3 regions of the Brevibacillus sp. HB2.2 genome follow, and region 3 is predicted to be linked to each of the others. Evidence: riboswitches for the same ligand, from Rfam matches in the RefSeq annotation. Region 3 holds a riboswitch; each other region holds the start of a gene.
The links. Region 3 has a riboswitch for S-adenosylmethionine ahead of HP401_RS28065 (homocysteine synthase). Riboswitches for the same ligand answer to the same signal wherever they lie in the genome.
Positions count from the first base shown of each region.

Region 1: linked by a shared signal. The riboswitch ahead of HP401_RS04485 (sugar ABC transporter substrate-binding protein) and the one ahead of HP401_RS28065 (homocysteine synthase) in region 3 are both predicted to bind S-adenosylmethionine.
Region 2: linked by a shared signal. The riboswitch ahead of HP401_RS14485 (pyridoxal phosphate-dependent aminotransferase) and the one ahead of HP401_RS28065 (homocysteine synthase) in region 3 are both predicted to bind S-adenosylmethionine.

Region 1 is NZ_JABSUV010000004.1:185,983-189,262, forward strand. Features, by position in the region: partial or broken gene HP401_RS04475 (YetF domain-containing protein) at 1-118, shown strand, start outside; gene HP401_RS04480 (ATP-binding protein) at 183-1,436, opposite strand; SAM riboswitch class I at 1,639-1,758, shown strand; gene HP401_RS04485 (sugar ABC transporter substrate-binding protein) at 1,855-2,877, shown strand; gene HP401_RS04490 (sugar ABC transporter ATP-binding protein) at 2,971-3,280, shown strand, end outside.
Region 2 is NZ_JABSUV010000017.1:70,453-73,732, forward strand. Features, by position in the region: gene HP401_RS14480 (hypothetical protein) at 1-155, opposite strand, end outside; gene HP401_RS14485 (pyridoxal phosphate-dependent aminotransferase) at 310-1,491, opposite strand; SAM riboswitch class I at 1,574-1,687, opposite strand; gene HP401_RS14490 (MFS transporter) at 1,748-3,004, opposite strand; gene moaC (cyclic pyranopterin monophosphate synthase MoaC) at 3,008-3,280, opposite strand, start outside.
Region 3 is NZ_JABSUV010000061.1:3,635-6,914, forward strand. Features, by position in the region: gene HP401_RS28050 (YqzG/YhdC family protein) at 1-43, shown strand, start outside; gene HP401_RS28055 (SCO family protein) at 40-693, opposite strand; gene HP401_RS28060 (rhodanese-like domain-containing protein) at 747-1,058, opposite strand; SAM riboswitch class I at 1,370-1,476, shown strand; gene HP401_RS28065 (homocysteine synthase) at 1,569-2,873, shown strand; gene HP401_RS28070 (ArsR/SmtB family transcription factor) at 3,028-3,280, shown strand, end outside.

The DNA.
Region 1 (3,280 bases), on a different contig from region 3:
CCACAACGGGGCTTTTCACATCAAAAACTTGAAAAAAATCCGCTACTCGCTCGATAATGTCCTCCAAATGCTTCGAGAAAAAGATATTTTTGACCTGGCAGAGATTGATTTGGCTATACCCCCGTTGCATCATTAGCGACCGAATGGAAAAAGGCACAGTCCCTCTGCAAAATTGCATGAAGTCACTGTGCCTTATACGGGAGCATAATGGTGAACTTGGTTCCTACTCGTGGTTTACTTGATACATTGACCGTTCCGCCAATCGCATGAATGACATGATAGGAATACGTCAATCCAAGGCCGGTCCCAGTTGTTTTCGTAGAAAAGTAAATCGTTCCGAGACGGCTAATCTGTCCTGCATCCATGCCGACACCGTTATCCTTGATGACCAACAGGGCTTTGTTTCGCTCGATGAGCAAGTCCAGGGAGACTTTTCCGTCCGAAATATCCGAGCACGCCTCGATCGCATTTTTGATGAAATTCACCAACACTTGCTTGAACTCGTCTGGATTGGCCTTGATCGTCACAGGTCTCTCAAAGTCTTGCAGCGTAAGCTCCACGTTATGCATATTGGCAAAGGGGAGCATCACCTCGCGGATGGCATGCAAATGCTCGCTAAGATTAATGATCTCATGTCGTTCCTTGAGCGGCTTGGAAATCGCAAGGTACTCGGTCAAAATGGCTTCTGTGCGTTGAACTTCATCGAGACTGATGCGAATGTATTGATCGACTTTTACCAAATTTTCCGGACATTCCTGTATTAATTTCAAAAAGCCTTTGACTGCTGTCAGCGGATTGCGAACCTCGTGTGCAAGCGATGCAGCAACATGGCTCATCGTCTGGATTTTTTCGTTTTGCGCGTGGCGGATAAACAGCTCCTTATCCGAAACGCATTTGCTGAAAAGCGACATTAATAACCAGAGGCCGAAAAAGTTTTGAATAGGAATCGCTATGGTGTAGTAAACGAGGTGTTGGGTTACATACGTGGGAAAAAAGTAATAAGTAGTCCCTAAAGCAACCGTAGAAAAAATCGCACTCGTCATAAAAAGATACAGTGTTTTCCGATAACTGGCTTTGTAGTGTCGATACAAAAAGAGTGACAAGACAAAATTGACTGTAAGGATCAGCAAGGCAACCCATGTTCCTTCGCCACCAAGGTAGTACCGATAAACCAAGGCTTCAATCAGAAGGAGCAAGGCAATCTCGATTCCGCCATAAACTAGTCCGAAAAATATGATGACATGTCGGATATCAAAAAACATGCCATTCGTGACACTTGGGGCGAAGGTCATCGCGAGAAACATGCAGGCTGAGCTGGTGATGGCAATAAAGGAACGGCTGTAGTTCCTCATTTTGTCACGGTAATAAATGTTGAAAAACACAAACGGGATAATGGCGAAAAACCATTGAAGAATAACTTCTTTTAATAGACTCATGTAGCATCCCCATCGCAAATATTTGCTAGGCTTGTATCAATCTACGATAATTCGACAAGACACAACAAAATCCCTCTTGATGTTACAGAAGAAACTGGAATATTTATCAAGAAAATTCTTTCGGTAAACCTAGTTGACAGATAGGTAATTGCCAGATTATATTCTGTATATACTTATACAAACGTTTTGAAAATAGAAACTACTCTTATCAAGAGAAGGCTGAGGGAATGGCCCTATGAAGCCCGGCAACCTAGCACGAGAGAATCCGTTCTTTCGAGCCAAGGTGCTAACTCCAACAGGTAGAATACCTGACAGATAAGAGGCGAGAATCTTGTCGATTTTTGTCCTCTTTCTCTGTGAAAGAGGATTTTTTGCTTTTCTCAAAAGTTTTGTAAAAGAAAAAAGGGGGAGCATCTCAATGAAAAAGAAACTCGGTCTGATCACATCACTTGTTTTGGTAGCTTCTGTTCTCGTGACGGCATGCGGCAGTGGGGCAACAACAGGAACCGGCAGCACAAACGGCGGTGCTTCCGGAGAGAAGGCAAAGAGAATCGCACTGATCATGCGCCAAAACGTAGGGACGTTCTCCGCTCAATACATCAATGGCGTGAAGAAAGAGGTGGAGAAAAACGGGGGCGAGTTGACCGTATTCAACGCAGATACTGATCTGGCAAAAATGGCGTCCAACCTCGATGCTGCTGTGAACCAAAGGTTTGATGGCATTCTGATCGACCATGGTACGGCAGAAGCGTTGCAGCAGGGCACGCAAAAGGCCGTGGATAAAAAAATCCCGGTTGTCCTGTTTGATACAGACATCAACATTCCGGGTGTGCCAGTTGTGGCGCAGGATGACAACAAGTTGGCAGAGCTGAGCCTGGAAAAGCTGGCGGCAGATACAAACGGCAAAGGCAACATCGTAAAAGTTTGGGTAGCTGGCTTTGCGCCAATGGAAAAACGCCAAGTGACGTACGAAGCTTTCCAGAAGAAATACCCGGACTTGAAAGAAATTGCGGCATTCGGTTCTGCTACCAACAATACGGCTCTCGATACACAAACGCAGATGGAAGCGATCTTGAAAAAGTATCCGAATAAAGGCGACATCACAGCAGTATGGGCAGCTTGGGATGAATTTGCCAAAGGGGCGACACGTGCCATCCAACAAGCAGGACGTACGGAAATCAAAGTATACTCCATCGATTTGAGCGATGAGGATCTGCAAATGATCCAGGCAGAAAACTCTCCGTGGGCAGCGACGGCAGCGGTAGACCCATCCAATATCGGACGCATCCATGCCCAAACCGTGTTCCAAAAAATCAAAGGCGAGCAAGTGCCAGACAACGTGAAGCTGAACCCAGTGCTGGTGAAACAAGAAGACCTGCCGAAGGATAAAAAAGTAACGATGGGCGACCTGTCCCAATACGTACAAGAGTGGGGCAAGTAAGAACCAAATTGGCTTTTCCCGTTGAGCTGTATCCGTCAACGGGATTTTTCCTTATAGAGGTGGGAACACGCAGGTTAACAGGAGGTGTGAAAAATGTCCACATTGCAGATGAAAGGGATGGAGAAGCAGTTTTCTGGGGTTCCTGCCCTGCGATCCGTCGATTTTGAGGTGCGCGCAGGAGAGGTTCACGCACTGCTCGGAGCCAATGGTGCGGGAAAGAGTACCCTGATGAAAATTCTCACGGGAGCGTATCAGGCAGATGGCGGTACGATCACCATCGATGGACAGGCCGTGTCGATTCAATCTCCGCAGGACGCCAAAGCACAGGGCATTCAATGTGTATATCAGGAAGTAGACACCGCCTTGATCCCGTATTTGAGTGTCGCCGAAAACATACTGGCGG
Region 2 (3,280 bases), on a different contig from region 3:
TGCGCACCTGACATTTCCAAACGAGTGAGAACAGCATTGGCGTAAACTTCTCCCGTCCGCAAGCGAATCTGGCCTGCTTCAATGGCTCCGCCGATTTTTCGCTCGTTGGCGATCACCGTATACATATCCGTGTAACCGTTAATCTGATAGCGCATGGTACCCTCCCGCTCTCGCTGAGACTAATTATCATTAACAACAATGACATCGTATAATGAAAATCATTATCTGTCAATAATGAGAATGATTTTTATTCTAGAAGAAAAAAGCCACACTCCATCTATACGGTAGTGTGGCCAATTTGCCTCGCGTTTATTTTGTTTTTGTAAATAACCCTAACCGCTCAATCCGCTGAACCGCTTCCGCGAGACGCTCTTCATTGGATAACAAAGCTGCTCTCACATAACCCTCACCTGTCGGGCCAAAGCCATTTCCTGGCGCTACGACGACATGCGCTTTTTCCAAAAGTAGGTCAGAGAACTCCACAGATGTGAAGCCGTTTGGAACAGGAAGCCAAGCAAAAAACGAACCTTGAGATGGCGGAGCCTGCCAGCCAATCCGATGCAGATTGGAGTACAAGGCATTGCGGCGGCTTTCGTAGACAGTGACGAGATCGCGGACGCACTGTTGCGAATCCGTCATCGCTTTGGCTGCCGCCATCTGTACTGCACCGAACAGACTGACGAAGTAATGGTCCTGAATGAGGTTAATCAGACGAACCAGCTCGCGATTACCTACCATGGCACCTACTCGCCAGCCTGCCATGTTGTACGTTTTGGACAAGGTATAAAATTCTACACCCACTTCTTTTGCACCTGGAACCTGCATGAAGCTGACCGGCTTTTTCCCGTCATAGCTGATCGCCCCGTAGGCGAAGTCGTGGCAGACGACGATTTCATGTTTTCGGGCAAAACGAATGGTTTCCTCATAGAACTCAAGTGGTGCGTTGACTGCTGTCGGATTGTTCGGATAGTTGAGAAACATCAGTTTGGCTCGATCCAAATCAGCCTGGGACAGCTGGCTGTAGTCTGGCAAGAAGTCATTTTCCGCCTTCAACGGCATCATGACCATCCGTCCGTTGACAACAGCAACCCCCGACCAATAATCCGGATAGCCTGGGTCTGGAACCAGTGCAACATCGCCTGCATTCATGAGTACTTGGCAAATCTCTACGAGTCCGGTTTTACTGCCAAACAAAATCGCTACTTCTTCCTCCGGATCGAGGTCCACATCAAATTCTTGCTTATACCAATGAGCTACTGCCTGCTTCAGTTCCATGCGTCCCTGAAAAGGCGGATATTTGTGATGGAGTGGTTGTGCCGCTTGCGCCTGTAATTCTTCAATAATATGCGGCGGTGTCGGCAAATCGGGATTGCCCTGCCCCAGGTTAATGACGTCATGGCCTTGCGCAATGACCTTGTTTACTTTTGCCACCAGGGTCGCAAAAAACTGGGTAGGGAGTCGATCAATCATATCGGCGGGTTGAATGCGCATCTTTCTTCCATTCCTTTCTTGGGCCAATACAGTAAAACCCCCTTTTTCCATACAGAAAAAGGGGGAGATCAGCTTGGTCACGTCCTTATCTGTCAGGAAAAAATCCTGCTGGAATTGGCACAGCATCTGTCCATACATGGAACAGATCCGCTGCCGGGCTTCATAGGGCCAGTCCCTCCACCTCTCTGAATAAGTCAAACACACGGAATATACTGTTTTTTCGTCTATATCATACTACTTGAGCACGCAAATCGTGTCAAGATGCTTGATTCTGTACCGGCACGTGATGCCTTCTTTTATGAAAAGAGGTGTGGAAGGCGAAGAATGCAACAGACAACAGACACAAGCCTGCCATCACGAACAATAGTCCCTGCGCGTGAATCGATTGGAAGATGAATGCGCCGAGCAGTGGTCCAAGCATCCGCCCAGCTGATCCAGTCCCCGCAATCAGCCCTTGAATGAAGCCTTCTCGTCCCTCTGGCGTAAACTGTGCAGCAACTGCTGGCACCGCTGGCCACACGAGCATTTCGCCCAGCGTCATGATGAACATCCCCGCCACAAAGCCTGCATAAGCCGTTGATTGCGACAAAATCAGCATCGACAAGGCAAAAATATAGGCGCCCAAGAGCATTTGGGCTTTTAGCGTTCGGGCAAAGCGTCGAATGACCCAGGCAATCAATGGCTGACCAAACAGGATCAAGCCGCCGTTCAGCGTCCACAACAGACTGTATTGACGGAGGGAAATGCCCAAGGATTGCATATAGGTTGACAGCACCGTTGTCCATTGTACATACACAATCCAGCTAATTAATAGCCCCCCGCATAATAGCAGCAAGGCTCCCCATACCACCTTTGGCTCTTGCTGTGATTGTCGCAGCACATCATCAGTTGCTTGCTCAGGCATGCTTTGTCCAGTCGTCGAGTTTTGGCGTTGTTGTTCCACCATTTTTAACTGGCGCGGCAAAATGAGTAGGAACATAGCGAGGACGATCACTTGTGAGATGGCATTGCCGAAAAACGTCCAGGCAAATGACACACTGGCCAAGAAGCCACCCAACGCAGAACCGGCAGCTACCCCCACATTGAGAGTGACATAAATCAGATTGATTCCTTTACGTCCTCCGTCCGGCCACAAAACGACGGCCAATGCATTCATCACAGGAGAAAGTAATCCATAAAACAGTCCATTCAAGAGAAGCAACACAACATAAATCGTAAAATCCTGCGTAGCACCTAAACCGAGCGAAATTAGGATAACGCCGATGGAACCGACAATGATGGTGCGCATTTTGCCCCAGCGGTCAAACAGCATCCCGCCGACAATACTCCCGATCAAGAATGCGCCTTGATTTAAAAGCAACAAGAAGCCGGCTACAGTCAGCGGCTTTCCGAGATGGTTATGAATATAAATCGTGACCAGCGGCCAAATACATGCCATTCCGGTAGAAAAAATGACGGCAGCAATCGCCAATAAACGAATGCTGCTCGGATAAGATTCCCACTTTTGCCTCATGGCTTACTTCTCTCCCCGATGGAAATCGCCGCTTTTTCCGCCTGTTTTGGATTGCAGACTGGTCGGACCGATAATCATTTCTTTATCCATGGCTTTGCACATGTCATACACCGTCAAAGCCGCTACGCTTACAGCGGTCAAAGCCTCCATCTCGACGCCTGTTTTCCCTGTCGTCTTCACGGTTCCTGTAATCGCAAGCGTCGTTTCGTCTACAAAAGCAAACTGTATGTCGATGCCAGTCAATGGCAGCGGATGACACATCGGGATGATTTCCCA
Region 3 (3,280 bases):
AACAGAAGAGGTCGTAAACATCTTCTATGAGGAGACCCGCTAGTCAGCGAGCTGTACCATCTCTTTCATCATGACTTCCAGTTCCATGTTAGCTGCCATCCCGTACGCGCGACGCATGTTTCCCTCTCCATCCACAAGGAACATGCGAGCCGTGTGGGAATAAGAACCATCTGGCTCCTTAATGACCATCAGACCAAAATCCTTCGTTACTTTCTCTACAGCCTGAGCGTCCCCACGCAGGAACTTCCAGCCACTCTGATCTGCCTTGAACTTGGCTGCATACTCCTGCAAGACTTCCGGTGTATCGTTATCAGGGTCAAAGGAAATGGAAACAAACTCCACTTTGTCTCCGAACAGTCCCTTTTCCTTCAACTGATCTTGCAGCTTGGCCATGTTAAACGTAGTCGCCGGACAAATATCCGGGCACTTGGTAAACATAAACTCTACCAGTCGTACCTTGCCAGCACTTGAATGAAATGTATAGGTTGTTCCGTCACTGTTGTCTAAGGTGAAGTCTGCAATCGGCTTCAATACCTCGATCTTCTCTTTTGTCATGTAATTATAACCAAATACTCCGACGATAGCTAAAATGATAATACCAGCTAACACAGGAAACCAATGTTTCTTCATTGCAGATTCCTGCTGCAATTGTGCTCCTTCACTCATCGGTTGCTTCCTCCCTGCTTGTCCCATGTGTGATGCCTCCTGATTACACACGGGAGGCATTCACACTGTTTCTATCTCGTTTATTGTTCCACTTCACCTGGCCATGCGAGCATGCCGCCAACCATATTCGCCACGTCATACCCTTGTGCACTCAAATACTCTGTAGCTGTATTGCTTCTGGCACCACTGCGGCAAACCATCACAATCGGAATGTTCTTATCCAGCTCATCGATACGATGTGGCAAAAAGCCAAGTGGGATCAGCTTTGCCTCTTTAATGTGACCTGCATTCCACTCATCCACTTCACGTACATCAATGACTTGCAGTTCCTCTTTGGCTTCCAGCTTTTCCAACAGCTCTTGTGGTGTCATTTCCTTTACTCCATGGCTCATCGCTATTTATCCTCCTATATGTACGATCAGATCAGTTGTAACCACCTCCATGATATCACACGCTTTTTTACTTTTCTAACGCGAGGAGCACTTGGCTTCACCCTGCATTGATGCTCCCTATTTTCTACCATTATCTCCTATTTCGCTGCGGCAGTAGCCACACGGGATGTGAACAGCTTGAGACAAAACCGTTACAAATTAATGGCATGAGTAAGCCACCTTCATTCATATATACATAAAAACCTCCCTGATAACTGTATATTCCACATTGACAGCACGGATTTATTTTCATACAATTACGACAACAATTATTTTCATCAAGAGCGGTGGAGGGACAGGCCCTACGAAGCCCGGCAACCAGCAGACTAGCTGCATGGTGCCAATTCCTGCAGAATCCAGTGATTCTGAGAGATGAACACAAGCCCGTGCATGATCGGAGCCTTCTTCTTCTCAGGAGAATGCTCCGTTTTTTTATTCGCTGATTCCCTTATAGTAAAAGGAGAGATGGACATGTCCGATCAACAACAATGGAAGCCAGAAACACTTGCGGTACACGGTGGGCAGGAGGTTGACCCTGTAACAGGCTCACGTGCTGTTCCGATCTATCAGACGACCTCCTATGTTTTCCGCGATACGGAGCAGGCAGCCAACCTGTTTGGCCTAAAAGAGTTTGGGAACATCTATACACGCATCATGAATCCCACACAGGATGTATTCGAGAAGCGTGTTGCTCTGCTCGAAGGTGGTGTTGGTGCACTCGCGACCGCATCCGGGCAGGCTGCCATTACATTCGCCATCTTAAATATTGCACATGCGGGTGACGAGATTGTCGCTTCCAGCAGCCTCTACGGCGGTACCTACAACCTGTTCGCCCACACTCTTCCCCGCCTCGGTATCAAGGTTCATTTTGCAGATCAATCCAATCCAGAAAATTTCCGGGCCTATATCAATGAAAAGACAAAAGCCGTGTTTTGCGAGACAATCGGCAACCCGCGTATTGATGTCGCTGATATCGAGGCGATCGCCAATATCGCTCACGAGAATGGTGTGCCGTTGATCGTGGACAACACCTTTGCGACTCCGATTTTGTGCCGTCCTTTTGAGCACGGGGCTGATATCGTCGTGCACTCCACCACCAAATTCATCGGCGGCCACGGAACAGCAATTGGCGGTATCATCGTAGACTCAGGAAAATTCGACTGGAACAACGGAAAATTCCCAGGTCTGACTACTCCAGATCCAAGCTACCATGGCGTCGTCTATACAGAAGCAGTCGGTCCGCTTGCCTATATTATCAAGGCACGTGTCCAGCTCCAGCGCGATATCGGAGCAGCAGTCGCTCCGATTAACTCCTTCTTGTTCCTGCAAGGATTAGAAACTCTGCATCTGCGCATCGAGCGGCATAGCCAGAACGCCTTGGCAGTAGCCCAGTTTCTCGCCAATCACTCTGCCGTAGAGTGGGTGAGTTATCCGGGATTGGAGTCAGACTCCCAGCGTGAATTGGCCCAAAAATATTTGCCAAAAGGTGCTGGCGCGATCCTGACCTTTGGCATTCGCGGTGGCGTTGAGGCAGGAAAAACATTAATCGAGTCAGTGAAGCTGTTCTCCCATCTCGCAAATGTCGGAGATTCCAAGTCACTTATCATTCATCCAGCGAGCACAACACATCAGCAGATGACAGAAGAGGAGCAGGCAGCAGCCGGAGTGACCCCGGGACTTATACGTCTCTCAGTCGGCACAGAAGCGATCGACGATATCCTCGCTGATCTGGAGCAAGCACTACAGCGTGCGTTGCAATTATCCACGGTCGGCTAACTATATCTTTACAGAAAGAAGAATCACATGATCTCTTTGGCTAGAGATTTGTGATTCTTCTTTTCCTTTTCTCATTTCGTTCGAAAAATATTGAATTTAAAATTCGTATTTTATAAAATACATAATTATGTACAAATTCTGGAAGGATGATCACATGAAGATTTTGAACATTGGCAGTGAACGAACAACCTATCGGGTTGAGCTCTCGTATTCTCCTTTATTCGAAGCTGCCTTGGGAATCGCTGCCGCTACCTACGACCAATTGCATCACACGATGGAGCACCCTCCTGCCTACTGGCATCAACTGTTGGACGAGCTATCACCTTCTGTACGGCAAGAGGTCGAATATGCGAAGAAGCACAACACGTGGAAGACGCTTTTGCAACTACTTGATCTTTGCCCTTTCG